2 regions of the Methylococcus sp. S1M genome follow, and region 1 is predicted to be linked to the other one. Evidence: riboswitches for the same ligand, from Rfam matches in the RefSeq annotation. Region 1 holds a riboswitch; the other holds the start of a gene.
The links. Region 1 has a riboswitch for cobalamin ahead of ACSHWJ_RS06190 (CbtB domain-containing protein). Riboswitches for the same ligand answer to the same signal wherever they lie in the genome.
Positions count from the first base shown of each region.

Region 1 (14,951 bases):
GCGTCCTGGAACGGCGGCTGCTCGGCTGGCACCCGGGCTATCGGGAGGGGTCTGCATAAATGGAAATATAAAAATAAGTTTTTAATATTTGAAGGCATTAGTCGGCTTGCTTTATGGTGCCCTGTAACCTTGGAGCAAGCCCCGATCATGCCCTTACTTTCCCATCCCAATCCCAACGAACTGGCGCTCTCCATCCGGGCCTCGGCGCTGGTGTTCGAAGACCCGCAATCCCGCGAACTGCTGGCCCGGATCGACTTGGTCGCGCCGACCGACATGACCGTGCTGGTCATCGGCGAAACCGGCACCGGCAAGGAACTGGTCGCCCGCCACATCCACGAGCTGAGTGTCAGGAAGCACCGGCCTTTTTTCGCGGTCAACTGCGGCGCCCTGTCGGAAAACCTGATCGAAAGCGAGCTGTTCGGCCACGAGAAAGGCGCGTTCACCGGCGCCTCCTCCACCAAGCAGGGCTGGTTCGAAGCCGCGAGCGGCGGCACCCTGTTCCTCGACGAGATCGGCGATTTGTCCATGCCGATGCAGGTCAAGCTGCTGCGGGTATTGCAGCAAAAGGAGGTGGTCCGGGTGGGGTCGCACCGGCCCATCCCGATCGACGTCCGTCTGATCGCGGCGACCAACGTCAAGCTGGAAGAAGCCATCCTGGCCGGGCGTTTCCGCGAGGACCTCTACTACCGTCTGAACGTCGCGCCGCTGCGGCTGCTGCCCCTGCGCCAGCGCCCCGGCGACATCCTGCCGCTGGCCGAGCATTTCCTGGCGTTCTACAGCAAGCGGCTGGGCAATCCCGAGACCCGCATTTCGCCGGCGGCGGCGGAAGCGCTGCTCCGCCATTCCTGGCCGGGCAACATACGCGAGTTGGAAAACGTCATCCACCACGCCCTGTTGGTGGCGCGCAACCAGACGATAGCCCCATCGGACCTCAACCTCTCGCCCCTGCCGACGCCGGGCGCGGCTTCCAGGGGCGACGATTTCGAGGCGCTGACCGAGATATTGGAGCGGCTTCTGGAAAGCAACCTGCCCGATATCCATGCCCGGATCGAGGCCGCCGTCGTGAAAGCCGCGCACCGCCTTGCCGGTGGCAACCAGTTGCAGACGGCGCGCCTGCTCGGTCTGAGCCGCCACGTGATCCGCGCCAAGCTGATTCGGTACGGCGTTCTGAAGTCGGCCGCCAAGACGCCGGAAAATTGGACGGATGCTTCCGGAGTCCGCGCCTTCGAAGGCATCCCCCTGCCCGGCTTCCCGCACGGTATGCCGGCCCGGCCGGACGCCCGGCAGTGCGGCTTGGGCGATGCGTCCGAGGAGTGGTGGGGGTATTAGCGGCTTCATCCGAGCGCTGCTCAAGGCGTATCATCCGGGCAGCGCCGTGTCTTGAGGTGAAGGCGGCGATTTTGGATTGAGACCATGAGGCCGCCATGTCCGTACCGAAACTCGCGTTCGTAACCCTGCCGTCGGTGGCCGCCTATCTCGGCCTCGCGGTCCTGGGCCGGGGCGGACCGGCCGCCTTCTTCTCCCATCCGCCCCTGATTGCCGTGGCCATCGTGCTCGTCGCACTGTCCGCCGCCGCGGTCTTCAGCGGCGGAAACCTGAGCCCCGGCGCGCGGGAGGACCGCGCCAACCGCTGGGTGATCGCGGTCCTGATTCCGATCGGCTTCCTGTCCGCCTATCTGCCGGCATACACGGACCGGATCGGGTTCTGGACGTTCGACGGCGATGCCGTCCGCTGGCTGGGCGTAGCGCTCTTCACCGGCGGCGGTTGCTTGAGGCTCTGGCCGGTCTTCGTGCTCGGCCGGCGCTTCAGCGGGCTGGTCGCCATCCAGCCGGGGCATGCCTTGGTCACGACGGGCGTGTATGGCGTCATCCGCCACCCCAGCTATTTGGGCCTGCTCGTAAGTTCGCTGGGATGGGCGCTGGCCTTTCGCGCGGGCGTCGGCCTGCTGCTCGCGGTGCTTATGATTCCGCCGCTGCTCGCGCGCATCCGTGCCGAAGAGAGGCTGCTACGCGAGCATTTCGGCGCCGAATACGAGGCGTATTGCGCCAGAACTTCGCGGCTGATCCCAGACCTTTACTGAGACCAGCCGGCGACGGTGCGGCGGTTCACCGCCCGCGCACCGGCGAATCCGCCTCTTCCAGCGCCGCCAGTTCGGCGTCGGAAAACGCCCGCGACCGCGTCAGGAAACGAAGGCCTTCCGGCCCTTCCAGCGAAAACATGCCGCCCCGGCCCGGCACGACGTCGATCAGCAGCTGCGTGTGCTTCCAGTAGTCGAACTGGGCCGCGGACATGTAGAACGGACATCCTCCGATATCTCCCAGCCGCACGTCCGAGTCGCCCACCAGGAGTTCCCCGAGCGGATAGCACATGGGGGCGCTGCCGTCGCAGCAGCCGCCGGATTGGTGGAACATCAGCGGGCCGTGCCTTGCGGCCAGCCGTTCGATCAAGGCCAGGGCGGCGGGGCTTGCCACTACCCGCGCCGGTGCGTTGGGAGCTTTCAGAACAGGCCCACCGCCTTCGGACTGTAGCTGACCAGCAGGTTCTTCGTCTGCTGGTAATGGGCGAGCATCATCTTGTGGTTCTCGCGGCCGATGCCGGACTGCTTGTAGCCGCCGAACGCGGCGTGCGCCGGATAGAGGTGGTAGCAGTTAACCCAGACGCGCCCCGCATGAATGCCCCGTCCCATCCGGTAGGCCCGGTTGAGGTCGCGGGTCCAGATGCCGGCGCCGAGTCCGTACAGCGTGTCGTTGGCGATCGCCAGCGCCTCTTCGTCATCCTTGAAGGTCGTCACCGACAGCACCGGGCCGAAGATTTCTTCCTGAAACACGCGCATCCGGTTGTGGCCCCGGAATACCGTGGGTTTCACGTAGTAGCCGCCGCGGAGGTCGCCGTCCAACAGGTTGCGTTCGCCGCCGATCAGGCATTCGGCGCCTTCCTGCTTTCCGATCTCGAAGTAGGAGAGGATCTTCTCGACCTGCTCTTCGGACGCCTGGGCGCCGACCATCGTCTCCGCGTCGAGCGGGTTGCCCTGTTTCATGGCCGCGATCCGTTTCAAGGCGTGTTCCATGAAGCGGTCGTAGATGGATTCGTGGATCAGGGCGCGGGAAGGGCAGGTGCAGACTTCACCCTGATTGAGCGCGAACATCGCGAGCCCTTCCACCGCCTTGTCGAAAAAGTCGTCCTCCTCCGCGCAGACGTCGGCAAAGAAGATGTTCGGCGACTTGCCGCCGAGTTCGAGCGTCACCGGGATGATGTTCTGGGAGGCGTATTGCATGATCAGCCGGCCGGTCGTCGTCTCCCCGGTGAAGGCGATCTTGGCGATGCGCCGCGAGGAAGCCAGCGGCTTCCCCGCCTCCAGGCCGAAACCGTTGACGACGTTCAGCACGCCGGGCGGCAACAGGTCGCCGATCAGTTCCAGCAGCACCATGATTCCCAGCGGAGTCTGTTCGGCCGGCTTCAGTACCACGCAGTTGCCGGCGGCCAGGGCGGGGGCGAGCTTCCAGGCCGCCATCAGGATCGGGAAGTTCCAGGGAATGATCTGTCCCACCACTCCGAGCGGCTCGTGGAAGTGGTAGGCGACGGTGTCGGCGTCGAGTTCGCCGATGGAGCCCTCCTGCGCGCGGATGCAGCCGGCGAAGTAGCGGAAATGATCGATCGCCAGCGGGATGTCCGCCGCCCGGGTCTCGCGGATCGGCTTTCCGTTGTCCCAGGTTTCCGCCAGCGCCAGGGTTTCCAGGTGGGCTTCCATGCGGTCGGCGATGCGGTTCAGGAGGTTGGCCCGGACGGTCGCGGAGGTTCGGCCCCAGGCGGTGGCAGCGGCATGGGCGGCATCCAGGGCCAGCTCGACGTCCTCCGCGGTGGAACGGGCGACCTTGCCGAGCGGCCTGCCGGTGACCGGCGTCAGGTTCTCGAAGTATTCCCCCTGGACCGGCGGGACCCAGCGGCCGCCGATGAAATTGTCGTAACAGGGCTTGAACGGCGATTCGGTGTTCATGGCGTGGGTGGATTCCCTCCGGCCTGCGTTTATCTGCCGGCGCGATTCGGACTTGGCGTTGCACATCGGATTGGGCCGGGCGCCGCTCAAACCGGGAAAGAATCGAGCGCCTTGCGCGCTGGGGCCGCGGGCAGGATGCGCGTCGGCCTATTCATTGTCAACAAGGGATTTACAGCCTCTTGCATCGGACGAAATCACGGCGGGTTCGTCGCAGGCCCGTCAGCGGAGCCGGTCCGTCAGCAGGCCGATGATCGTTTCCATGTCCAGCTCGGCTTCGACGGCGTCGGCAACGCGGTCGATGCCGCGTTCGCGTTCCGAACCGACGTCGAACACCCGTGGCTGCGGCATGCCGGCCCAGCGGAGGAGGGCGGTCTGGGCTTCGGGTTCGTCGAACAAGCCATGCACGTAGCTGCCGAGGATCCGCCCGTCATCCGACAGAGCCCCGTCGGGTCCTTGTTCCAGCCAACAGACGGGCCGCTCCAGGGCCGGGCCCAGGCTGACGCCGGCATGGATTTCATAGCCCCTGACCTTCGCGCTTTCCAGAACCAGGGTCCCGGAGACGTTCCTCAACTGCTTGTCCGCTTCGAGCGTCGTTTCGAAATCCAGGAGTCCCAAGCCGGGGCTGGAGCCTGGCGGGCCTTCGAGACCCGACGGATCGTGGATCGCCCGACCGAGCATCTGGAAACCTCCGCAAAGGCCGAGCAGTTTCCCGCCATAGCGCAGATGCCGCAGGATGGCCCCTTCCCACCCCGTCCCGCGCAGCCAGGCGAGATCCGCACGGACGTTCTTGCTTCCGGGGAGGATTACCAAATCGGCGGGCGGAGGAGGCTCCCCCGTACCGGCGAAGCGGAAATCGACCTGCGGATGCATGCGCAAGGCGTCGAAATCGGTGTGGTTGCTGACGCGGGGCAGCCGTGGGGCGATCACCCGCAGCCGAGCGTGGCCGCCGTCCGTGGCGGGCCTTGGCTTCGCCACGGCATCTTCCGCATCCAGGTAGAGGCCGTCCAGGTAGGGCAGCACCCCCAGCACCGGCTTGCCGGTGCGGCGCTCCAGCCACTCGAGGCCCGGCCGCAGCAGGGCGATATCTCCGCGGAACCGGTTGATGACGAAGCCCCGGATGCGCTCGCGTTCGCTGGCCGAAAGCAGTTCGAGCGTGCCGACGAGGTGGGCGAACACACCTCCGCGATCGATGTCGGCGACGAGAAGTACTGGGCAGTCCACGGCCTCGGCGAATCCCATGTTGGCGATGTCTCCCGTCCTCAGGTTGATTTCCGCCGGACTGCCCGCGCCCTCGACGATGACCGCCTGATATTGCCGGGCGAGCCGGGTGTGGGAGGCCAGCACCGCGGCCAGGGCCCTGGGCTTGAACTCATGGTAGCGGCGGGCGTCCATGTTGCCCGCGGCACGGCCATGGACGATGACCTGCGAACCGAGATCGGCATAGGGTTTGAGCAGGACCGGATTCATGTCGGTATGCGGCGGGAGACCGCAGGCCTGCGCCTGGACCGCCTGGGCTCGGCCGATCTCGCCCCCCTCCGGCGTGACGGCGCTGTTGAGGGCCATGTTCTGCGGCTTGAAAGGCGCGACGCGGAAACCCCGGCGATGCAGGGCACGGCACAAGCCGGTCACCAGCGTGCTCTTGCCGGCATCGGACGTCGTGCCCTGAACCATCAGCGTTGCGCCAAGGGGGAGGGAGGGGCGGCGGGACATGTCAGTGGCTGGCGGTTGTGGCGATGCCCTCGGCATCCGGGGCGAAAGCGCGCGCGGAGGCCGGCGAATGGGGGGGCATCGACGTCCCATCCCCGCCTCGCCAACTGCCTTCTCGCCGCACGGATCGCTTCCCGATTTCCCTGCCGGAACAACAGGCCCATGACCGTGCCGCTGTGGGCCACCTGAATGCCGAGTGCGCCATGATGTCTGCCCAGTGCTTCGAGCTCGTCGAGGCGCGGTTTTCGGACGAACCGCTGGTTGAGACGCGCGCTGGCCGTCGCGACGGAACCGATCACGCCGGCATCTCCCTGCGCAACGCCATCCCGCAACTCCCCGAGCAGGGCTTCGCATAGGCTCATTTCCCCGCGGTCGTAACGGCGCGGCGTGCCGCTCAGCGTATCGATTCCGCTGCCGTTGGCCGGGTCCCGGACGCTCAGCAGTTCCATGGGAGGCAGCGGCTTGTCGAATCGTTCCACGACGATCCCTTCGCGCTGCGCGAAAACCAGGGCGGCGCCGTCGAACATCAGCGGATCCGACGCGGCCTCGGCCTGGACGGCCAGGCGTGCGATCCGCTCCGGCGCCAAAGTCCGGCCGCAGGCATGGGCGACAGCCCGAATCGCAGCCGTGACATCGGCGGTGGAGGAACCGAGTCCCTGGCCGCGCGGGATGTTGCCGTTCAGGAACAGCAGGCCGCCGATGCCGGAAAACCCAAGACAGGACAGCGTCAGCAATGCCGCCCGCGCCGCTTTGGGGCGGGGGCCGGGAAGCGTCTGCAAGCGGTTTCCGGCCGCGGGGAAAAAGTGGGCGACGACCCGGTAGCGAAGGCAGGGCAGCGTGACCAGGATGGGTCTCGGAATTCCGCGCGCCGAGGGCACCGCGCCTTGCAGGATTTCTCCGTGGTGCCCGTAGGATTCTCCCCGGCCCATGGGAAGCATGTGAGTCATTTGTCGAATTCGTCCGCCGTTGCGAGGTGAAGCGGAAGGCCGCTCCAAACCGGAACGCAAGATTCTCGCCGTTCGCTCGGGTCTTGCATAGCGGTGGCAGCACCCCGTACGGCCGTGGTCCGGTCAGCACGAATTTTGACGCGATGGGCCAAATCTCTTAGAGTGCGCCCTATCTGCTTTCGGGTGCTCGGCCGGCATTCTGTCCGCGTCCGGGTTAAACGGGAAGCCGGTGCGTTCCCCTCCCTCCCCCGGAAACAGGGGGAGGGGAACAAGGCCGGCACTGCCCCCGCAACGGTAAGCGAGTCAAATCCCATCACGGCGCCACTGCAAGGGCTTGCTCTTGCGGGAAGGCGATGGGTCGATGCCTCCGGTGTCGCTCGCAAGTCCGGAGACCGGCCCGTGGCAGTGGTGCTGACCCGCGGCGGGCGGGCGTGGCCCACTGGCATCGCACTTTTCGGCGACGCCAACGGCGCGTTCACGTCCAGCGGTTTTTTATCCGGATCGCCTTTTGACGGAAAGTTCCCCATGAACGCACGAACGCTGTCCCATTCTTCGCTGATCCATGTCGGTGCCAGAACCGCCGCAATCGCCGCGATGGCGCTCGGTGGTTTTCTGGTGCTCATGGTCGGCTTTTCGCCGACGCCGGCCGTGCACAACGCGGCTCACGACACCCGGCATTCCGCTGCTTTCCCTTGTCACTGACCAATGTTCCGGGCTTTGGGCTTTTCCGCCTTTCTGGCGGGGCTGTCGGCTGCATCCCTGCTGACTCTGACGCAAGCCTTGTGGGTGACTCCGCTGATTCTCCAGGCGGAGGTTTACGAGGAGGTGGCCGCCTCCGGTGCGCCGGAGCCGACGGAAAACCGTGATGGGGGGACGGATGCCTGGCGGCCGGAAACCGGCTGGCCGCGTCTGCTCGCCACGGCGGTCGGGAACGGCATCCTGGGTATAGGCTACGGACTGATGTTGACCGGTTTGTACGCGTGGCGCCGGCCTAAGGGCATGGCGCAAGGCTTGGCATGGGGGCTCGCGGGCTTTGCGGTATTCTTCGCCGCGCCCGGGCTGGGGCTGCCGCCGGAGTTGCCGGGCGATTTTGCCGCCGAGCTCGGCGCTCGGCAGGCCTGGTGGCTGGCTACCGCCCTTTGTACAGCAGGGGGGCTGGGGTTGGTTTGTCTCCAGGAGCATCGCCCGCTGCGGATACTGGGCGGCATGCTGCTGGCCTTGCCGCATCTGATCGGCGCTCCCCACCCCCCTCTGAGCGGCGGGCTGGCGCCGGAAACTCTCCGCGTCCAGTTCAGGCTGGCGACGCTGTTGAGCAATGCCCTGTTCTGGGGGGTGCTGGGGGGAGTCTCCGCCGCGGCTTTCCGGCGCTTCTGTCCCGCAGAATGATGCTCGGCTTTCCATGAGCACGGAAACCTTTGCAGGCGGCAAGGTCTGGTTCGTCGGCGCCGGCCCCGGCGATCCGGAGCTGATCACGGTCAAGGGAAGGAGGCTCGTCGAATCCGCCGACGCCATTCTCTACGCCGGCTCCCTGGTTTCGGAAGCCGCCCTGCGCTGGGCCAAAGCCGGTTGCACGATCGCGGACTCCAAGGACATGACTCTGGAACAGATCGGCGAGTGGCTGATCCGGGAGGCGCGCCGCAACCCTATCGTCGTGCGCCTGCAAACCGGCGATCCTTCCCTGTACGGCGCACTGATCGAGATGGTGCGGCCGCTGGACGAAGCCGGCATCGAGGTGGGCGTGGTGCCCGGCGTCTCCTCGGCCATGGCCTCGGCCGCGGCGGCGGTGGAAAGCCTGACGCTGCCGGAGGTCACCCAGACGGTGATCCTGACCCGCGTCGAGGGACGTACCCCCATGCCCGAGGGCGAATCCCTGCGGGAGCTGGCCCGCCATCGCTGCACTCTGTGCCTGTTCCTCTCGATCACCCTGCTGCGCGAGGTGCGGCAGACCCTGCTCGACGCCGGCTGGTCCGACGAGGCGCCGGTGCTGGTGGTGCACAAGGCGAGCTGGCCGGGCGAGGAAAAAATCGTGCGCGGCACGCTGGCGGACATCCGCGAGCGCTGCAAGGCCGAGCGCATCACCAGCCAGGCCATGATCATCGTGAGTCCGGCCCTGGGCGCGCGCCAGTGGCCGGCCATCCGGCGCTCCAAGCTCTACGACGCCGGTTTTTCCCATCGTTTCCGCCACGCGGACAAGACTGCATGAATCCACAGGACACCGTTTTATTGGTCGGCCACGGTTCCCGGGAAAGCGCCGGCAACCGGGAAATCGAGCAATTCGCCGCAAACTGGCGGGAGCGCCGCCCCGAGTGGCGCATCGAGGTCTGCTTCATCGAATTCGCCGACGTGCTGCTGGACGAGGGGCTGGACCGTGCCGCGCGCCAGGGCGGACGGGTGCTCGTGGCCCCGCTGATCCTCAACGCCGCGGGCCATGTGAAAATGGAGATTCCCGAGGCCATCGAGCACGCCCGCCTGCGCCACCCCCAGGTCGAGTTCGTCTATGCCCGCCATCTCTGTGCCTGCGAGGGAATCCTCGCCATACTCGAGCGCAATCTGCGCAAGGCGATGGGCCGCCTGGACATGCCGGACCCGCGCAACACCGGCATCGTGCTCCTGGGCCGCGGTTCATCCGACCGGGTGGCGAACGGCGACGTGGCGCGCATGGCGCGCTGGCTGTTCGAAGCGGGGGAACACCCGCTGGTGGACATCGCCTTCACCGGCATCACCCATCCCCGGCTGGAATCGGTCGTGCAGCGGCAGGTCCGGCTGGACATGGGGCAGATCGTGATTCTGCCCTATTATCTGTTCACCGGTACCCTCATCGAGCGCATCAAGCGCCAGGTGGCGCGGTTGCAGCAGCAGTATCCGCGCGTCCATTTCGCACTGGGCGATTATTTCGGTTTCGAGGCGGAAATCTACGCCCTTCTGGAGCAGCGCCTCGCCGAAGCCGCCGGCCCGGGCCAGGCCATGATGGAGTGCGACGGCTGCAAGTACCGCGAATTCGCCGCCGAGCATGGCGCCGGCCATCATCATCACGATCATCGCGCAGCATGAGCAACAACATCGTCACCGAACAGCTCACCGAGGCGGGCCGCCGCATCGAGCACGATTCCTTCGCCATCGTCGACGCCGAGGCCGGCGTCCACGCCTACAGCCCCGAGCAATGGCAGGTGGTGCGGCGTATGATCCACGCCACCGCCGATTTCGAATTCAACGGCCTGACCCGCTTCCATCCGGAAGCCATCGCGGCGGGTATCCGGGCGATCCGCGCCGGCGCCCCCCTCGTCGCCGACGTCGAAATGATTTGCGTGGGGCTGTCAAAACCGCGCCTGGACCATTTCGGCATGGCCGCCCACCAGTTCATCGCCGATCCGGACGTGATCGCCGACGCCAAGGCGGAGAACACCACGCGGGCCGTGCAGGCCATGCGCAAGGCCCGGTCGGCGGGGCTGCTGGACAACGGCGTCGTCGCCGTGGGCAACGCGCCCACCGCCCTGCTGGAAGTGGTGCGCATGATCCGCGAGGACGGACTGAAGCCGGCGCTGATCGTCGGCATGCCGGTGGGCTTCGTGGCGGCGGCGGAATCCAAGGCCGAAACGGCCGCGCTGGAAACCGTTCCCTGGATCGTCACCATGGGCCGCAAGGGCGGTTCCACCCTGGTGGTCGCGGCATTGCATGCCTTGCTGGCCCTGGCCGAAGGAGGCCAGTAGCCGGGCGGATGGAAAAGAAACCCAAGGGCACCCGCACCGGCTTTACCACCGGCGCCTGCTCCGCCGCCGCGGCGCGGGCGGCAACCCTGGGGCTGGTGCGGGGCACGGTGCCGGAACGGGTGGACTGCGAACTGCCCAACGGCCAGCGCGTCGTGTTCGCCGTCACCGACGGCCGCTGCGACGGCAAAACGGCCCACGCCGTGGTGATCAAGGACGCCGGGGACGATCCGGACGTGACGGACAAGGCGCGCCTCACCGCCGACGTGACCCTGCTTCCGGAGATGCCCGGCGTCGTGAGCCTGAAGGGCGGCGCCGGCGTGGGCACCGTCACCATGCAGGGCCTGGGGCTCGAGGTCGGCGGACCCGCCATCAATCCGGTGCCGCGCCGCAACATCGAAGCCAACGTGCGCGAGGCGGCGGGGGGCTTGCTGGAGCGGGCCGGGCTGGAAGTCGTCATCTCCGTGCCCGGCGGCGAGGAGATCGCGAAGCGCACGCTGAACTACCGCCTCGGCATCATCGGCGGCCTTTCCATCCTCGGCACCACCGGCATCGTCCACCCTTATTCGACCGCCGCCTTCCGCGCCAGCGTCGTCCAGGCCATCGAGGTCGCCGCCCGCCAGGGTCAGGACACCGTGGTGCTCACCACGGGCGGCCGCACCGAGCGCTTCGTGATGAACGAACTGCCGCGGTTGCCGCCGGCCTGCTTCGTGCAGATGGGCGATTTCCTCAAGTATGCCCTGGACACCGTCGTGCGATACGGTATCCGCCATGTGGTGATCGGCGGCATGGTTGGCAAGCTGACCAAGATCGCCCAAGGCGAAACCATCACCCACGCCAATCGCAACGCGGTGGATACCGACCTCCTGGCGGACATCGCCGCCGAGGTCGGCGCGCCCGCCGAAGTCTGCGCGGACATCCGGAGCTCCGCCATGGCCCGCTACGCCAGCGAGCGCATGGAAGATCTGGGCCTGATCACGGCCTTCTACGAAGCACTGGGGCGGCGGGCGATCCGCACCCTGCGCGAACGCTACCCCGATCGATTCACCCTGCGGATTCTGATGTGCGATTTCGAGGCCAACAAGCTGGCGGAAGTGGCAGAGGAGGATTCTCCGGGACTTCGTTTATCATCGCCTCTCCCTCGGGGAGAGGATTAGGGTGAAGGGAATTAACATGGATTTTTCTTCCTCATGACTGAACCCTGCCGCATCATCGGCGCACTGGACAACGGCGCCGAGGGACTGACGCCGCAGGCGCTGGCGAGCCTTCGCGCCGCCGATCTGGTGATCGGCGCCGAACGCACCCTCGCCCTGTTCGAAGCTCACCTGGCCGAGGGCGCCGAATGCCGCGATCTGGGCGGTCGCCTTGCGCAAGTGCCGGACTGGATCGCCGAGGCGCGCCGGAATGGAAAGCGGGTCGCAGTGCTGGCCACCGGCGATCCGCTGTGCCACGGCATCGCCGCCTATCTGTGCAACAAGCTCGGCTGCGAGGCTTTGGAGATCCTCCCCAACGTCTCCACGATCCAGCTCGCCTGCGCCCGGCTGGGGCTGCCCTGGCAGGACCTGGCCATCGGCTCGGTGCACAGCCGCGATGCCGGCGAGTGGACACCGGGCGCCGGCCCCGGGCACGGCCTGTACGGGCTGCTGCAAAAGCTGCGGCAGGCCGATCTCATGGGCGTCTTCACCAGTCCGGAAAACGGCCCGGACCGCATCGCCCGCATGTTGCGGGCCGAAGGGCTGGACGAGGAATTCGAGATGGCCATCGCGGAACGGCTGTTGCAGGCGGACGAGCGTATACATGGCTGGCTGGGCATCGCCGAGGCCGCCGGCCAATGCTTCGCCGATCCCAACGTGGTGCTGCTGCGCCGCCGGCCCTGCGAGCGGGAGGCGCTGTTCGGGCTCCCCGACACCCGTTTCCGGCAGCGCGTCCCCGACAAGGGCCTCATCACCAAGCGCGAGGTGCGCGCCGTGTCCCTGGCCCGGCTGGCGCTGCGCCCAGACAGCATCGTCTGGGACATCGGCGCGGGTTCCGGCGCGGTCGGCCTGGAAGCGGCGCGCCTGTGCCCCCTGGGCCACGTCTACGCCATCGAGAAGAATGTGGAAGACTTCGCCATTGCCTTGAGCAACCGCGAGAGCCTCCGCGTCAGCAACTACACGCTGGTCCAGGCCAAGGCTCCCCGGGAACTGGACGGCTGGCCCGATCCGCATGGCGTCTTCATCGGCGGCTCCGGCGGCGAACTGCGCGAGCTGATCCAGATCTGCCTGCGACGGCTGCGCACCGGCGGCTGGCTGGTGATGAACTTCGCCACCCTGGAAAACCTGGCGGCGGCGGTGGATGCCCTGAAGGCGTCCGGGGCAAGTTGGGATGTCACCCAGTTGCAGGCGGCGCGCAGCCGTCCCATCCTGGACATGCACCGCCTGCAGGCGGAAAACCCGGTCTGGATCGTTTGCGCCCAGCGAGAGAACAATGAGTGAAATCAACAAGAGCGCGTGTGGGAAGCGTCATGAGCAGTCCGAGTGCAAGGCGCCCGGAGCGCAGGAACCGGAGTGTACAAATGGTACATGAGGATTCCGAGCACCGCGCAACGCAGCAATCGGATTGCGCAGTAGCTTCTCACACACGCTCGCAGGGACGCCTCTTCGGCGTATCGTTGGGCCCCGGCGATCCCGGCCTGATCACCCGCCGCGCCTTCGAACTGCTGCAACGGACCGACGCCCACTGGAGCTACCCGGTCCGCAAAAAGGGCGCCGACAGTTTCGCGCTGCAAATCGCCCTGGAGGCGGGGCTGGCCTTGCCGGCGGAACATACGCCGCTGGTCTTCCCCATGACCCACGACCCGGAAATCCTGGCGGGCTATTGGTTGCGCGCGGCCGAAACCGTGCTGGCGCGCCTGCGGGAAGGCCGGGACGTGCTGTTCCTGGCCGAGGGGGACGTGTCCACCTATTCCACCTTCATCCACCTGGCCCGAACGGTCAGGGCGCTGGAATCCGGCATCGCCGTCGAGTCTATTGCCGGGGTACCGTCCTTCAACGCCGCCGCTGCCCGGCTGGGCATGCCGCTGGCCGACAGCGACGAGACCGTGGCGATCGTCCCCGCCGGCTATGGCATCGAACTGATCGAGCGGCTGCTGGACGACTTCGACACCCTGGTGCTGCTCAAGGTGAAACCGCTGCTGGATGACATCCTGGACCTGCTGGAACGGCGCGGGCTGCTGCCGCACGCCGCTTTCGTCGAGAAGGCCGGCACGCCCGCCGAACGGGTCGAGCGCGACGTGGCCCGCCTGCGCGGCGAGAAGGTGAACTACCTGTCCCTGCTGCTGGTGAAGAACCCGGAGCGGCCGCGCGGCGAGCTACGGCGCGGCTGCCGCAAGAAAAGGGAAGACGCATGACGACACCCCGCATCGCCCTGGTGGGCATCACCAAGCACGGCGTCCAAAAGCTGCTGCGGCTGGCGGAGAAGCTGCCGGAAGCCGAGGTGGTGGTCACGGAAAAGTTCGCCGATCTGCCGCCCCTGCCCAACACCGTCCGGGTCCTGGCCGGCGCCCTGAGCGCCCACATCGGCGATCTGTTCGCCGGCTACGACCAGCTGGTCTTCTTCGTGTCCCTGGGCGCGGTGGTGCGCCTGATCGCGCCTCACCTCGAGTCCAAGGACGAAGACCCCGGCGTGCTGGTGGTGGACGACGCTGCCCGGTTCGTGATCCCGGTGCTGTCCGGCCACGTGGGCGGCGCCAACGCCTATGCCGAGCACCTGGCCGCGCTGCTCGGCGCCACGGCCGTGCTGACGACGGCGTCCGACGTCGGCAAGACCATCCCGGTGGACATTCTGGGGCGGGAACTGGGCTGGCGGGTGGAAGCGCCGAAGCTCAACATCACGAGGGTATCCGCCCACGTGGTGAACGAGGAGCCCATCGCCTTCGTGCAGGAGGCGGGCTCGCGCGACTGGTGGACGAGGTCTACGCCGCTGCCCGCCAATATCCATTGCTTCGAGCGCTTCGAGGACGTCGATCTGGACCGCTTTCGCGCCGTGCTCTGGGTGACGCGCCGCGAGATCGCGCCCGAGCTGTGGACGAAACTGGAGGAGCGGCTGGTGGTCTACCGTCCGCCGGAAACGCCATGACGCGGTTCATCCTCGATACCGGCGAGCCATGGAACCCTCTCCTGCTGGGAGAGGGCAGGGTGAGGGCAACAGCGCTGAATGTTTCAACCACTTCGTCGCAAACCTTGGGCGCCGAAACCCTCACCCCAACCGGTTTCGCCCCCGTCGCCACGCTCTCCCCACGGGGAGAGGGGCTTGGTTCAGCAACATTGCGGGTCATCCTGGGACTGGGCTGCGACCGCGGCGCGGCGCCGGAGACCCTGCAGACCGCGGTGGACGAGGCCCTGGCGCTGGCCGGGCTGAACGGCGACGCGGTCGCGGGCCTCGCCACCATCGACAGGAAGAACGACGAGGACGCGATCCTGCAACTGGCGGCCCGTCACGGCTGGCCCCTGCGCTTCTACACGGCGGAGGAACTGGCGCGCGTGCCGGTGCCCAACCCCTCGGAAACGGTGCGCCGCTACATGGGCACGCCGGCGGTGGCCGAGGCCGCGGCCCTGCTC
Region 1 covers NZ_JBPDXO010000002.1:569,137-584,087, reverse strand. The annotation lists gene ACSHWJ_RS06225 (ABC transporter permease subunit) at 1-59, shown strand, start outside; gene ACSHWJ_RS06220 (sigma-54 interaction domain-containing protein) at 148-1,329, shown strand; gene ACSHWJ_RS06215 (methyltransferase family protein) at 1,425-2,081, shown strand; gene ACSHWJ_RS06210 (DUF779 domain-containing protein) at 2,107-2,472, opposite strand; gene adh (aldehyde dehydrogenase) at 2,499-3,995, opposite strand; gene ACSHWJ_RS06200 (cobyric acid synthase) at 4,215-5,666, opposite strand; gene ACSHWJ_RS06195 (GHMP family kinase ATP-binding protein) at 5,666-6,649, opposite strand; cobalamin riboswitch at 6,814-7,064, shown strand; gene ACSHWJ_RS06190 (CbtB domain-containing protein) at 7,049-7,351, shown strand; gene ACSHWJ_RS06185 (CbtA family protein) at 7,355-8,035, shown strand; gene cobM (precorrin-4 C(11)-methyltransferase) at 8,049-8,852, shown strand; gene ACSHWJ_RS06175 (sirohydrochlorin chelatase) at 8,849-9,700, shown strand; gene ACSHWJ_RS06170 (precorrin-8X methylmutase) at 9,697-10,356, shown strand; gene ACSHWJ_RS06165 (cobalt-precorrin-5B (C(1))-methyltransferase) at 10,365-11,510, shown strand; gene cbiE (precorrin-6y C5,15-methyltransferase (decarboxylating) subunit CbiE) at 11,544-12,827, shown strand; gene cobI (precorrin-2 C(20)-methyltransferase) at 12,857-13,741, shown strand; gene ACSHWJ_RS06150 (cobalamin biosynthesis central domain-containing protein) at 13,738-14,469, shown strand; gene ACSHWJ_RS06145 (cobalamin biosynthesis protein) at 14,466-14,951, shown strand, end outside.

Region 2 (14,951 bases), 380 kb from region 1:
CACAGCGGAACGCCGGGCACCGGGGATACCTCCCGACGGTCGGTGGCAAGCGGCTCCGGCGACTTCTGCACGACCGGCCTGGCCGGTTTGGCGGGTACGGGCTGCGGCGCGGACGCTACCGGCGGCTTGCCGGCACAGCCCGCCAAGCACAGCAATATCAGGGAAACGACCGGCCACCGGCCGAACCGATCCGCCCGACGACGGAAACCCCGCGCCGTCATCGCCCCTTTTCAACCCCCCGTGACGTTCATGTGGCGCAGGATCACCGGTCGGGCGGCCAGATCGAAGTCGTGGCGCTCCGGCTTCCGGCTCATGGCCTCCGCGATCACCCCCTTGAGTCGCTCGACATCGCCGGGATGAGCCCGCACGACCCGCTTGAGGTCCACGGAATGCTCGTTGCCCAGGCAGAGCAGCAGCCTCCCTTCCGCGGTGAGCCGCACCCGGTTGCAACTGCCACAGAAATTGTGCGAGTGGGGAGAGATGAAGCCGACCCGGGTGTCGGTCCCGGCGATCCGGAAATAGCGCGACGGCCCGCCGGTGGTTTCGGGGGTCGGCAGCAGGCTGAAGTGCATCTCCAGATCACTCCGGATGGCGTCGCTCGAATAGTAGCCTTCCAGGCGGTCGCGGCCATCGACCCATCCCAGGGGCATCTCCTCGATGAAGCTGATGTCGACGCCCTTGTCCACGGCAAAACCGACCAGATCCGCCACCTCGTCGTGATTGCGGTTCTTCAGGATCACGGCATTGAGCTTGATCCGCTCGAAGCCGGCCGCCACCGCGGCGTCGATGCCCCGCAGGACCATGGCCAGATCGCCCACGCGGGTCAGCGCCCGGAACCGCTCGGGTCGAAGCGAATCCAGGCTGATGTTGATGCGGCGCACCCCACAGTCCTTGAGCTCGGCGGCGGACTGCGCCAGCCGCATGCCATTGGTGGTCACCACCAGTTCGCGCAGCCCCTCGAGCCGTCCGAGCCGCCGCAACAGGTCGAGGGCGCCCTTGCGCACCAGCGGCTCACCGCCGGTGATACGGATCTTGTCGACCCCCAGCGCCACGAACGCGGCGGCGAGGGTGTGAATCTCCTCCAGCGTGAGAATCTGCGCGCGTGGCAGGAAATCCATCTCCTCGCTCATGCAGTACACGCAGCGCAGATCGCAGCGGTCGGTGATCGAAATGCGCAGATAGTTGACGCGGCGGCCGAAGCGGTCGATCAGACCGGAGGGTGGCGCGGAAGTGCTGGCCATGGGAACGAGCGAAACGGTCATGCCGCGTATTCTCCCATCGTTGACCGCGCCTTGAAAGCTCCGGTAGCGGCCGGAAGCTTGCACAGGGCGGATTCGCGTTCCGGCGAACCCTCTCGCGGACACATTCAGCCGCCGGCCTCCGCCTCGGGACGATCCGGCGCCGGCCAGTCGAGATGGAAGAAACGGCCCCGCGGCCGGTCGGTGCGTTCGTAGGTATGAGCGCCGAAATAGTCGCGCTGGGCCTGCAACAGGTTGGCGGGAAGGCTGGCGCTGCGGTAGCCGTCGAAATACGCCAGGGCCGAACCGAAAGCCGGGACCGGCAGCCCGTTGCGGACGGCGAGCGCCACGATTTCCCGCCAGTGGCCCTGGCCGCGATGGAGAGCATCGCGGAAATAGGGATCGAGCATCAGGTTCGACAACGCGGCATCCCGACCATAAGCGTCGGTGATCTTTTGCAGGAAACGGGCGCGGATGATACAGCCGCCCCGCCAGATGCGGGCGATGGTGGCAAAGTCCAGTTGCCAACCATAGGTTTTCTGGGCCTGGGCCATGAGTTGGAAACCTTGGGCATAGGCGCAGATCTTGGCGCAGTACAGGGCATCCCGGACCGCCTCGACCAGGTGAACGGTATCGGCCTCCAACCGGACCTCCGGGCCTTGCAGGACGACGCTCGCGGCCACCCGCTCCTCCTTGAGGGCCGACAGCGCCCGGGCGAAGACCGCCTCGGCGATGGCGTTGGCCGGTACGCCCTGCTCCAGCGCACTGGCCGCGGTCCATTGGCCGGTGCCTTTCTGCCCCGCCGCATCCAGGACCTTGTCGACCAGGAATCCGTCGCCGGACGGGTCCTGCTGCTGCAGGATGTCGCTGGTGATCTCGATCAGATAGCTCGAAAGCTCGCCTTCGTTCCAGTCCCGGAAAATGGATGCGATGGCACCGGACTCCAGACCGCCCAGGTGCTTCAGCAGCCAATAGCCTTCCGAGATCAGCTGCATGTCGATGTATTCGATGCCGTTGTGCACCATCTTCACATAGTGCCCGGCGCCGTTCGGTCCGATCAGGGCCGTGCAGGGCTCGCCGCCGGTCACGGGACGACCGGGCGCCGCCCCCTCCAGCGGCTTCCCGGTGGCCGGATCGACCTTGGCGGCGATCGCTTGCCAGACCGGCTCCAGCAAACGCCAGCTTTCCGCACTGCCGCCCGGCATCAAGGAGGGCCCGAAGCGGGCGCCGATTTCTCCGCCGGAGACGCCGGAACCGATGAAGCGGATCCCGGCGGCATCCAGTTCCCGCTCCCGCCGGATCGTGTCCAGCCAATGGGCATTGCCGCCATCGACGACGAGATCGCCCGGGTCCAGCAGCGGCAGCAGCTGGCCGATCACGGCATCGGTTCCCGCACCGGCTTTCACCAAGAGGATGATGCGCCGCGGCCTTGCGATGGCCTGCACGAATTCCGCCAATTCGGCGCAGGGACGAATGCGTACCCGTGACGGCTCCGCGCGTTCGCAATGGGCCATGAATTCCTGGGTACGCTGGTAGTTGCGGTTGTAAACCGCGATCGTATAGCCATGATCGGCGATGTTGAGGGCCAGATTCTGGCCCATCACGGCCAGGCCGATGAGTCCGACGTCAGCATTCCCGTTCTTCATCACGACAAGCTCCGAAAGGCAAGATTCGGAAGTCACCTTAGAACGCTTTGCGCGGCGAGTAAAGGCGGGAACCTCCCCGGTTTTTGCGCTGTCTGAAAAAAAGTCGGCACATGCACTACTATACGGCTGCGACTTTCTCAACAAGGACTCCGGTCATGAAGCTGCGTTCGCTCTCCCTGGCCATTGCCATCGCAAGCTCTTACCCCGCGTTCGCCGACCGGGCCGAACCGGCGCGGTATCGGCCGGTCGCGCCGCTGAACACGGCAGGCGTCCCGCAGAGCGGTTTTCTCGGCAGTGGCAGCCGGCCTTTCGAACTCGAGGTCCCCACCGTAGTGGCGGACCTCACTCCTGAAAACCCCGGCGAGTTCAAGACCGGCACGGTATATTCGCTGCCCATCCCCGTCACGCCGTCGTTGTCGTACTGGGAATCGGTCGCGGGCGGTCATGCCAGCCGTATCCGGATATCGACGGCAAATGCGGTGGGGCTCCGGCTGCACCTGGTTTTCGGCAGTGTTCCGCCCTCCCTCGAATTGCGCCTTCAGGGCAGCGAGGACGTGACCCTGCCGGCGCCGATCGCCAGCACGGAGATTCATGGAAATGAGCTTTGGTTGCCCGTCACCCGGGGAAGCGACGCCGATCTGGAAATTTTCGTCGGTGCCGACGTTTCCCCCGAGGCACTCGACCTGCGGCTGGACAAAATCAATCTCATCCTGGTGGACACCAGCGGGGCGAGCACTTCGGGCTTCAGCGCCCAAAGTGCAGGACTCGCCCAATACAAGGAATACGATCTCGCCTGCTGGTCGAACGATCCGGCGTATCCTGCGCTGCAGACCGCGGCGGCCGCCACCGCCAACATCCATTTTTTGAGAAAGGGCTCTTCTTATCTCTGCAGCGGCACCCTCCTCAGAGACAAGGGCGATACCCAGACCCCCTGGTTCGCCACAGCCAACCACTGCCTGCCGGATCAGACCGTCGCCGATACCGCATCCTTCGAATGGTTCTGGCAGGCGATAGACTGCAACGCCTACGCCACCGATCCGCGCTACGGCCAGACCTTCGGCGGCGCACAACTGCTTTGGACTGAGTTCAACCGGGAGCCTTCGTTTCTCAGGCTTCGGAATCCCCCCCCGGCAGACGTCTATCTCTCCGGCTGGGATACGGCCATCCATGTCGGGGATGCCGTATGGGGCGTGCATCACCCGCGTGGCGACCACACCATGGTCAGCAAAGGCAAGGTCACGGCGCTGCAGAAGACGTTCACCGACAGCGGCCAGGGGGGAACCCACCTGCTGGACGAAGTGCAATATACCTACGGCGGTACCGAAGGCGGCAGCAGCGGCTCCGGTCTGTTTGCCGTCTCCGGCGGTAATGCGTATTGGAAAGGCTCGCTGTTCGGCGGCTCGGAGAACGACTACCAGGACAGTGTGTACAGCCATTTCGCCGGGTATTACGAGCAGATCAAGCCCTGGCTCACGTCCTGCGCCCTGCCCTGGGGCGGCAGCATCCCGGGCGGCCAAAGCGTCACCGCCTATCAGAAACCCACTGCCACACAATGCGCTGCCGTGGCCGAAGTTCGGACCTGCACCGACGGCCAGCTCAGCGGAAGCCATACCTACGAAACCTGTACCTACGTGGCAGGAGCATCCTGTACCCTGCCTTGGGGCGGCAGCCTGGAAGACGGGCGGAGCGTCACCGCCTATCAGATCGACAAAGCCGTTAACTGCGCATCGGTCGCCGAGGTCCGGCGATGTTCGGACGGCAGCCTCAGCGGCAGCTATGAGCATCAGACCTGCACGAATTCCGCCGACTCCGCCTCCATGACCGTCGTTCATCCTGCCGGCGGCGAAACCTTCACGGCGGGAGAAGTCGTGCCGGTCCAGTGGCAACTGACCGGCTACGGCTCCAAAGCGAAAGTGAACATCGCGTTGTCCAAGAACGGCGGAGCGAAATGGAGTCTCTTGAAGTCCGGCGCCCGGAACAGCGGGAGCTGGAACTGGAAGGTCAGGAAAAGCCAGGCGACGTCTCAGGCGCTGATCCGGGTCTGCCTGCCCATGACCCGGAAAACCCCGGCCATTTGCGATGTCAGCGATGCCGTGTTTACGGTCCAAAAGTGAACCGGTCCGTCCCCCAAGGATTTCCCCAGTGTTTCAACCCTTGAAAGCTCGCCGCCTTGCCCCCCACAATTCCCGGGCATTCCTCCGAGCCCGCCTGTCTTTGGCAAGGAACGCGTGAGATGAGCACCCAATCCGGACTATTTCCGAACAGCACCGCATTTTCCGAGGACAACGCCGGCTTCGTCGAGGCGCTGTATGAACAATACCTGCGCGATCCGGAAACCGTGGCGCCGGACTGGCGCGAGAAGTTCCGCGCCTTCCGCGAAGGCAGGCCGGCCGAGCGGGCGATCCCCCCCCTCACCGTCGACGTCGACCGCGCCGTGCGCAAACAGGCGGCGGTGGACCGACTGATCGACCAGTACCGCACCCACGGCCATCTGTCGGCGGACAACAACCCCCTCAAGCCGGCTTCGCCTTCGCGCGACCTGGAGCCGGCCCGCTACGGCCTCGATGCCACCGACATGGACGCCGTTTTCTATCTGGACATTCTTCAGAGCGATGAGAAATTGCCGCTGAGAGACATCCTGGATACCCTGCAGGCGACCTACTGTCGGCACGTGGGCGTGGAATACATGCATATCATGGACTCCGAGATCCGGGAGTGGCTGCGGCGGAAATTGGAAGGATCGCGCGCCCAAGGCGATTTCGACACGGAACAGAAGCGGGAGCTGCTGCGCCTGCTCACCGCGGCCGAGGGCATCGAGAAACACCTGCACCGGAAATACGTGGGTCAGAAGCGGTTCTCGCTGGAAGGCGCCGAAAGCCTGATTCCGCTGCTCGATGAACTGATCCAGCGCTGCGGTGCCAAGGGCACGCGGGAAGTCGTGCTCGGCATGGCGCACCGGGGCCGCCTCAACGTCCTGATCAACATCCTCGGCAAGAAACCCGAACTGCTGTTCCGCGAATTCGAGGGCACCGAGAGTCACGAAGGCGGCTCAGGCGACGTCAAGTATCACCTGGGGTTCTCCTCCGATGTGGCAAGCCCCGGCGGTCCGGTCCATCTGACCCTGGCGTTCAATCCCTCGCATTTGGAAATCATCGATCCCGTGGTCGAGGGATCGGTGCGGGCGCGCCAGGACCGGCTCGCCGGGGATGCCGAGGCCGCGGTGGTGCCGGTACTCATTCACGGCGACGCCGCTTTCGCCGGCCAGGGCGTGGTCATGGAAACCCTCAACATGGCGGAAACCCGGGCCTATACCACCGGCGGCACGATCCACATCGTCATCAACAACCAGATCGGCTTCACCACCAGCAATCCTTTCGACGCCCGCTCCACCCTGTACTGCACCGATGTCGCCAACATGATCCAGGCACCGGTGTTCCACGTGAACGGCGACGATCCGGAAGCCGTTCTTTACGTCACCCGGCTGGCCGTCGACTACCGTATGAAATTCCGCCGTGACGTCGTGATCGACCTGCTCTGCTACCGCCGCCACGGGCACAACGAAGCGGACGAACCGGCGGTCACCCAGCCGTTGATGTATCGCTTCATCCGCCGGCATCCGCCGGTCCGGGCTCTGTACGCCGAACGGCTCATCGCGGAAGGCATCGTCACCCCGGACGAGCCGGCGCGGATGGAGCAGGACTACCAGGACGCTCTCGCCCGCGGCGAACCGGTGTCCAGACCGCTGCTCGGCGACTCCGCCGGCTATGTCAAGACCCGCTGGGACCGCTACCGGGACACCGATTGGACTGCAGCGGCAGAGACCGGCTTGCCGATGGCGGACCTCGCCGCCATTGCGGAACGGATGACGGCGCTGCCCGCCGGCTTCGAAGCACACGCCCGGGTCGAAGCGATCCATACCGCGCGCCGGCGGATGGCGGCGGGCGAACTTCCCGCCGACTGGGGCTTCGGCGAAACCCTCGCTTACGCCTCCCTGCTGTGGGAAGGCCGCAACGTCCGACTGACGGGCCAGGACGTCGGACGCGGCACTTTTTTCCACCGCCATGCCATCGTCCACGACCAGCGGACCGGAGAGGTTTGCGCCCCGCTCCAGCACCTCAGGGCGGGCCAGGGCAGGTTCGACATCTACGATTCGCTGTTGTCCGAGGAGGGCGTGCTAGGATTCGAATACGGTTACAGCAGCTCGGAACCCGACACGCTGGTGATCTGGGAGGCCCAGTTCGGCGACTTTGCCAACAACGCGCAGGTGGTGATCGACCAATTCATTTCCTCCGGCGAAACCAAGTGGGGACGCCTGAGCGGGCTGACGCTGCTGCTGCCGCACGGCTACGAAGGACAAGGCCCCGAACATTCTTCCGCCCGTCTGGAACGCTATCTCCAGCTCTGCGCCGGCGACAATATCCAGGTCTGCGTGCCGACCACCCCGGCTCAGATTTTCCACCTCCTGCGGCGCCAGCTGCTGCGTCCTTACCGCAGACCGCTGATCGTCCTGACACCCAAGAGCCTGCTACGCCACAAGCTGGCCACCTCCAGCCTCTCCGAGTTCGCCCAGGGTCGTTTCCGCTGCGTGATCGATGAAACCGACCGGCATGAGCCGGCCCGCATCACCCGCTTGGTGCTGTGCGCCGGCAAGGTCTATTACGACCTGCTGGAAACCCGGCGGCGGTACCAGACGAACCACGTCGCCCTGGTCCGTATCGAGCAGCTCTATCCCTTCCCGCGGAATGACTTTCTGGCGATGCTGAAACGCTATCCCAATCTGCAGGAACTGATCTGGTGCCAGGAAGAGCCGGAAAACCAGGGGGCCTGGCATCAAATCAAACACCGTTTCCCTGGCATTCTGGACCGTCCCTTCGACATCGGCTATGCCGGTCCGCCGATGTCCGCCTCTCCGGCGGTCGGTCATTTCCGCCAGCATATCGAACAGCAGAAAATGCTGGTGGAACGCGCCCTCGTTCTTCCTGTCACTCCCACTGCCACGACGGAAATAGCCCATGCGCATCGAAATCAGTGTGCCTCCTCTGCCTGAGTCCGTCAGCGACGCCAAGTTGCTGGACTGGCACAAGAACGTCGGCGAGACCGTGGGCAAGGGCGAAAACCTGGTCGACCTCGAAACCGACAAGGTGGTGTTGGAAGTTCCGGCTCCGGAGGACGGGGTGGTGGTGGAGGTGCGGGGCGGCAAGGGCGATGTCGTGGTCAGCGGACAGCCGATCGCCGTGATCGACACGTCGGTTCGGCCCGCCGCGCCCGCCGCCAGCGCGGCGACGGAGAAACCGGCGCCGGTGCTGAGCCCGGCGGTACGCCGCTTGGTTGCCGAACATGCCCTCGATCCGGCGGTGATTCCGGCCAGTGGACGCGAAGGACGGCTGACCAAACAGGACGTGCTGGACTTCCTGGAAACCAGACCCGCTGCGGAGAAGGCACGCCTGCCAGCCGGAGGGCGAAGCGAACGCCGGGTACCGATGAGCCGACTGCGCGCCAGGATCGCCGAGCGCATGCTGGAAGCCCAGCATCGGACCGCCACCCTGACCACCTTCAACGAGGTCAATCTGCAGAAGGTGTTCGACATCCGCAACGCACACAAGGCCCGTTTCGAGCAGCAGCACGGCATCAAGCTCGGCTTCATGTCGTTCTTCGTCAAGGCCTCGGTGGAAGCGCTGCGCCGATTTCCCATCGTTAACGCTTCCCTCGAAGGCGAGGAAATCGTCTACCACGACTATTACGACATCGGCATCGCCGTTTCCACGGACCGCGGGCTGGTCGTACCGATCCTGCGCGATGCCGACCGGACCGATTTCGCCGGGATCGAGAAAGCGATCGCAGAATTCGGGCAGAAAGCGCGCAGTGGCAAGCTGAGCCTGGACGAACTCAGCGGCGGGACCTTCACCATCACCAACGGCGGCATATTCGGCTCCATGCTGTCGACTCCGATCCTCAATCCGCCGCAGAGCGCCATCCTCGGCATGCATGCCATCAAGGAACGGCCGGTGGTGGAAGACGGCCAGATCGTGATCCGGCCCATGATCTATCTGGCACTGTCCTACGACCACCGACTCATCGACGGCCGTGATGCCGTCTCGTTCCTCTTTACCATCAAGGAACTGCTCGAAGACCCCGTCCGCCTCATGCTCGCGGTGTGAGCTCCAGCAGGGATGCCGGCCCCGCAGGACGGTCAGACGGTTTTCTTGAGCGCCTCCAGCAGTTCCGCCTGAGCGTCGCAATGGTGGACGTCGGGCAGCCGCTCGTAGCTTCCATCCGAGCGCAGCTGCCAGGTCTGGCAATCGTCTCTCAAATAAAGCTCGAGATCATTGCGTACCCGCTCGGCCAGCTTCTTGTTTTCGATGGGAAAGCAGGTTTCCACCCGGCGAAACATGTTGCGCGCCATGAAATCCGCGCTCGCCGCATAGACCTCGGGTTCTCCCCCGTTTTCGAAGCAGTACACGCGGCTGTGTTCGAGGAACCTGCCGACGATGGAACGCACCTCGATGTTCTCCGAAACACCGGGAATACCAGGCCGCAAGCAGCAGATGCCACGGACGATCAGCCTGACCTGTACCCCAGCGCACGAGGCGCGATAAAGCGCGCGAATCAGCTTGGGCTCGACCAGGGAATTGATCTTGATGACGATCCGCGCCGGCTTTCCCTCCTTCGCATGCTCGATTTCCCGCTCGATCTTGCGGATCAGGGTCTTGTGGAGAGTGAAAGGTGACTGCAAGAGCTTGTGCAGCTTGCCCATCTTGCCCAGACTGGTGAGCTGGACGAACACTCGCTGCACGTCCTCACCCAGCGCCTTGTCGGAAGTCATCAGGCCGTAGTCGGTGTACATCCGGGCGGTACGGGGGTGGTAATTGCCAGTGCCCAGATGGGTGTAGTACCGCAGCGAACGCCCTTCCCGGCGCAGAATCAGCAGGATCTTGGCGTGGGTCTTGTAGCCGACGATGCCATAGACCACCTGGACCCCGGCATCCTGCAGGCGGGTGGCGAGTGAAATATTGGCACGCTCGTCGAACCGCGCCAGGAGCTCGACCACGACGGTCACCTCCTTGCCAGCCCGCGCGGCCCGCGCCAGTGCATCAACGATGGGTGAATCCGGTCCGGTGCGATACAGCGTCTGCTTGATGGCTACCACCTGCGGATCGTCGGCGGCCTGGCGGATCAGGTCGATGACGGGGATGAAGGACTCGTAAGGATGGTGCAGCAGGATGTCCTGCCGGCGCAGGACCTCGAAGAAATCCTGGTGGCCCGTGAGCTGCGCCGGCCAGCCCGGCGTGAAGGGCGGATATTTGAGGTCCGGACGGTCGACCAGATCGTAGATCTCGCGGGCCCGGCTCAGATTGACCGGACCGTCCACCCGGTACAGGCGGTCCTCGCCGAGACCGAACTGGCTCAGCAGGAACTCGATGACTGCGTCCGGGCAGTTGTCGGCCACCTCCAGCCGTACCTCGTCGCCGTAGTTGCGGCTCGCCAGTTCGCCTTCGACCGCCTGCAGCAGATCGTCGATTTCCTCCTCGTCCAGAAACAGATCGCTGTTGCGGGTCACCCGGAACTGGTAGCACCCTTTCACCTTCATGCCATGAAACAGGTCATCGACGAAGGCGTGGATGACGGAGGAAAGGAATACGAAATCGTGGAGCCGGCCGCTGGTCACGCTCTTCGGCAACTGGATGATGCGCGGCAGCGCCCGCGGCGCCTGCAGGATGGCGAGATGGATGTTGCGGCCGAAGGCATCCTTACCGGCAAGGGAGATGATGAAATTGAGGGCTTTGTTGAGGGGACGCGGAAACGGATGGGTCGGATCCAGCCCGATCGGGCTGAGAATCGGCGCCAGCTCCTCCTCGAAGTAGCGCCGCAGCCATTTATGCTGGGCATCAGTCCAGTCGGAACGGCGGATGAAGCGGATGCCTTCGGCTTCCAGCGCGGGCAGCAGTTCCTGATTGAGCACGTGATACTGCTCGGCGACCAGCTCGTGGGCGCGTTCGCTGATGGCGGCGAGGACCTCCTGCGGCGTCATGCCATCCGGTTCGGTTTGCGCCGCCCCGAGTTCAGATTTTTGCAGCAGACCGGCGACCCTGATTTCGAAGAACTCATCCATATTGGAACAGGCGATACTCAGGAAATTGAGCCGTTCCAGCAGCGGCGTCCGTACATCCTTGGCCTGGTCCAGTACCCGGCGGTTGAACTCCAGCAGGCTGAGTTCACGGTTCAGGAAGCATCGCGAATCATCCAGACCGACGTCCGCCGAGGAAATCTCCGCCGTTTCGGCGGAGCCCGTGCCGGCAGAGGCCTCATCGCGCCCTTTTTCCATGTCACCCACCATGAATTTGGCGGCCCTGACCATGCGCAGTGCCTTCTGCCGGCTCAGGCCCGGAATCTTGGTGAGCCGGCCGACGTCGGCGTCGGCGAGCTCCTCGACCGAAAAGATCCCGTGCTCCGCCAGCATGATCCGTGTCGACTTGCTGATGCCTTTGACTTTACTGATGACCAAACGTCCCCCCTCCTTCTCCGTTCTATTGCCTTCCACGGTCTCCATCAATCGAACAGTTTCAGATACTCCTCATAGCCGGCCTCCGCCAGTTCCTCCTTGGGGATGAAGCGCAAGGCGCCGGAATTGATGCAATAGCGTTTGCCGGTCGGCGCCGGCCCGTCGTCGAAGACATGTCCCAGATGGGAATCTCCATATCTGCTGCGTACTTCGGTCCGGACCATCAGGTGGGAGTGGTCGGTCAACGTGACGATGTGATCGGGCTCCAGCGGCCGGGTGAAACTCGGCCAGCCCGTTCCCGAATCGAATTTATCGACCGAGCTGAACAACGGCTCACCCGACACGATATCCACGTAGATGCCTTCCCGATGGTTGTCCCAGTACGGATTGGCGAATGGTCGTTCGGTGCCGTTTCCCCGGCAAATCGCATATTGTTCCTCGCTCAGCCGTTCTTTGATCTCTTCCTCCGTCGGCCTCCTGAAGTTCTTTCGGTCCCAGCCCATAACCGTATCTCCGTCGAAATCTCTAAGAAAATCAATTATTGAACATTGGCGTTCCGGCTTCCATCCGCTACAATCCGCGCCCTTCACAGGTGTCGACCGGCGGCCTGGCCGGTCGGTGAAACGGGAAGCCGGTGCGGATACCTTGTCCCAATCCGGCGCTGCCCCCGCAACGGTGATTGAGCCGAAACGTAACAAACGTTCCGAGGCGGCTTCCTCAAGCCACTGCGCGCCTGCGCGGGAAGGCGGAACACCGCCCGGCGTCATGCCGCTCATCAGCCCGGAGACCGGCCTGCGATGACATGAAGACCCCGCGGAGGGCGCGGGTCGCATCCCGCATTTGCCGGCAGGTTCCCCACCGGCTCGGGCCGGCCTTTCGACCTCCGCGGAACCGTTGACGCCATGCGGGTGTGCATGGCCATCCCATGCAGAGGTCCATCGTGAAATCCCGGCTCTTCCGCCTTTCCCTGACGGCGCTCGGCGCCACCCTTTCCCTTGACACACCGGCCATCGACAGCGATCCCGCGGAACTCGATACCGTGGTGGTCACGGCCACCCGCACCGAAACGCCGAGCCGGCAGGTCGGCAGCTCCGTGACCGTCCTGACCGCCGAGGACATCAAGGAGCGGGGCGTCTATTCGGTCGACCAGATCCTGCGCATCGTTCCCGGTCTCGACATGGCCCAGAGCGGCGGTCCGGGACGGGAAACCTCGGTGTTCCTGCGCGGCGCCAACTCCGGCCAGACCATCGTCCTGATCGACTGGACCGAAATGAACGACCCCTCGTCGGCCAACGCCGGGTTCGACTTCGCCAACTTGACCGTCGACAACATCGAGCGCATCGAAATCCTGCGCGGCGCGGCGAGCTCGATCTATGGTTCCGAAGCCATCGGCGGAGTGATCAACATCATCACCAAGAAGGGCTCTGGCAAACCGAGGCTGAAAACCAGCGTCGACGGCGGTAGCTACGACACTTGGCGAGTCATGGGCGACCTCGCCGGCGGCGATCCCGGCTTCGACTACAGCCTCACCGCCAGTCACCGCGAGGTCCGCGGCTTTTCCGCCGCCGACCAGCACTTCGGCGCATCCGAGCGCGACGGGTACCGCAACACCACCGTCAGCACCCGCATCGGCGGCACACCCGCCGACGGCCTGGAGCTGGGCTGGAGCCTGCGCTACGACGACGGCTTCACCAAGCTGGACAATTACGACTTCCTGCTCCGGCGACCCGTGGATGACCCCAACTATACCGGCAACGCCAACGAGCTCTATACCCGCGGCTTCGGCACCCTCAAGCTCTTCGACAGCCTATGGGAGCAGACGGTCGGAATGGCCTACACCCGTGTGGACCGCCAGTACGACAATGCGGCCAACCCGGGCGATCCCTTCCCATTCCGCGCCGCCTACCTGGGCGAAAAGATCAAGGGCAACTGGCTCAATACGCTGCGTCCGCACGAAACCAACACCGTATCCTTCGGCATCGACGATGAAGAGGACACCATGACCATCATGGAACCCTCGCAGTTCGTCGAGGGCTACAACACCCTCGGGTATTTTCTCGAAGACCAGCTCAACCCCTTCGACGGGTGGTCCACCACGGCGAACGTACGGCATGACCACAACAATTCCGTCGGCGGCAAGACGACCTGGCGGGTCAGTCAAGTCTGGACCCTGCCGCTTCTGGAAACCCGCTTGAAGGCCAACTACGGAACCGGCTTCAAGGTGCCGGCGCTCGCCCAGCTCTACGACCCCTTGTACGACACAGGGAATCCGAACCTTCGTCCTGAAACCAGCACCAACTGGGACATCGGCGTCGAACAGCCGTTCGGGCAAGCCGTGAGAGGCAATGCTGGCATCGTGTATTTCAACAACCGATTCAAAGACCTGATCCAGTTCGATCCCGTCGCGTTCCGCATGGAAAACGTCAACAATGCCACGGCCGAAGGGGTGGAAACCTATGTCGAACTGAATCCGCTGGCCGGCCTGGATCTGCGGGGCACCTATACCTACATGGACAGCCGGGACCAGGATACCGGAACCCCGCTCTATCAAAGAGCCCGGAACAAAGGAGCGTTCGACCTCAACTACCGTTTCGACAACGGCGCCAACGTCCACGCCAACATCGTGATGGTCGGCCCCCGGCTCAGCACGGGAAACCGGACCGCAGCCGGTTATGTCATCCTCGATCTTGCCGCATCCTATGAAGTGAGCGACCGACTGTCGCTGTGGACCCGGGTGGACAACGCGCTCAACAAGTGGCACGAAGAGGTCTACGGCTACGGAACCACCGGGGCCGCGGCCTACGGCGGCCTCACTCTGACCTATTAGGGAAAAGCCCTATTTCACGACCCGCAGCGCCGGCCGCTTTTTCTGCGCCGGCTCCTGCGGCTCGGGCGAAGTGGGCGGTCCGCCGCCGGGCCCCTCTTCCTGGTCGAACACCATGCCCTGACCATTTTCCCGGGCATACAGCGCCATGACGGCCGATATCGGGATGTACACGCGGGTGGGCGTGCCGCCGAAACGGGCGCTGAACGTCACTTCGCGGTTGTTCATGTCCAGATGCTGCACTGCCTGGGGGCGGAGATTGAGCACGATGCGCCCTTCCTGCACATACTGACGCGGCACGTCCACCGAGGGCACTTCGGCGTCGACGAGCAGGTAGGGCGTGAAATCATTATCCACCAGCCAGTCGTACACCGCCCGTATGAGATAGGGCTTGAGCGGAATCATGCGTTTTCCGGGGTGAGGCGGGCCGCCGCGCCGAACTCCCGCTCCTCGTCGCTCAGGCTCGCCTGAAACGAATGACGTTCGAACAGCCGGGCCGCGTAAGCCTTGACCGGCTCGGCCTGGCGCGGCAGTTCGATACCCAGCATGGGCAGTCGCCACAGCAAGGGCGCCAGCGAACAATCGACCAGGCAGAATTCGTCACTCAGAAAATAGGGCTTGGCGGCGAACACGGGTGTGGCAGCGAGCAGACTTTCCCGCAACTGCTTCCTGGCCTTCTGGGCGCCCCCATCGGACGCGTTTTCGATCTCCTCGACAAGACCGTACCAGTCCTGCTCCACTCG
Region 2 covers NZ_JBPDXO010000002.1:184,482-199,432, forward strand. The annotation lists gene ACSHWJ_RS04465 (META domain-containing protein) at 1-221, opposite strand, end outside; gene moaA (GTP 3',8-cyclase MoaA) at 231-1,262, opposite strand; gene gndA (NADP-dependent phosphogluconate dehydrogenase) at 1,367-2,884, opposite strand; gene ACSHWJ_RS04480 (trypsin-like peptidase domain-containing protein) at 3,040-4,998, shown strand; gene ACSHWJ_RS04485 (2-oxoglutarate dehydrogenase E1 component) at 5,118-7,931, shown strand; gene odhB (2-oxoglutarate dehydrogenase complex dihydrolipoyllysine-residue succinyltransferase) at 7,897-9,042, shown strand; gene ppk1 (polyphosphate kinase 1) at 9,075-11,387, opposite strand; gene msrB (peptide-methionine (R)-S-oxide reductase MsrB) at 11,432-11,887, opposite strand; cobalamin riboswitch at 11,958-12,194, shown strand; gene ACSHWJ_RS04505 (TonB-dependent receptor plug domain-containing protein) at 12,325-14,211, shown strand; gene ACSHWJ_RS04510 (ClpXP protease specificity-enhancing factor) at 14,221-14,613, opposite strand; gene ACSHWJ_RS04515 (glutathione S-transferase N-terminal domain-containing protein) at 14,610-14,951, opposite strand, start outside.
Region 2: another riboswitch for cobalamin. It lies ahead of ACSHWJ_RS04505 (TonB-dependent receptor plug domain-containing protein); the one in region 1 lies ahead of ACSHWJ_RS06190 (CbtB domain-containing protein).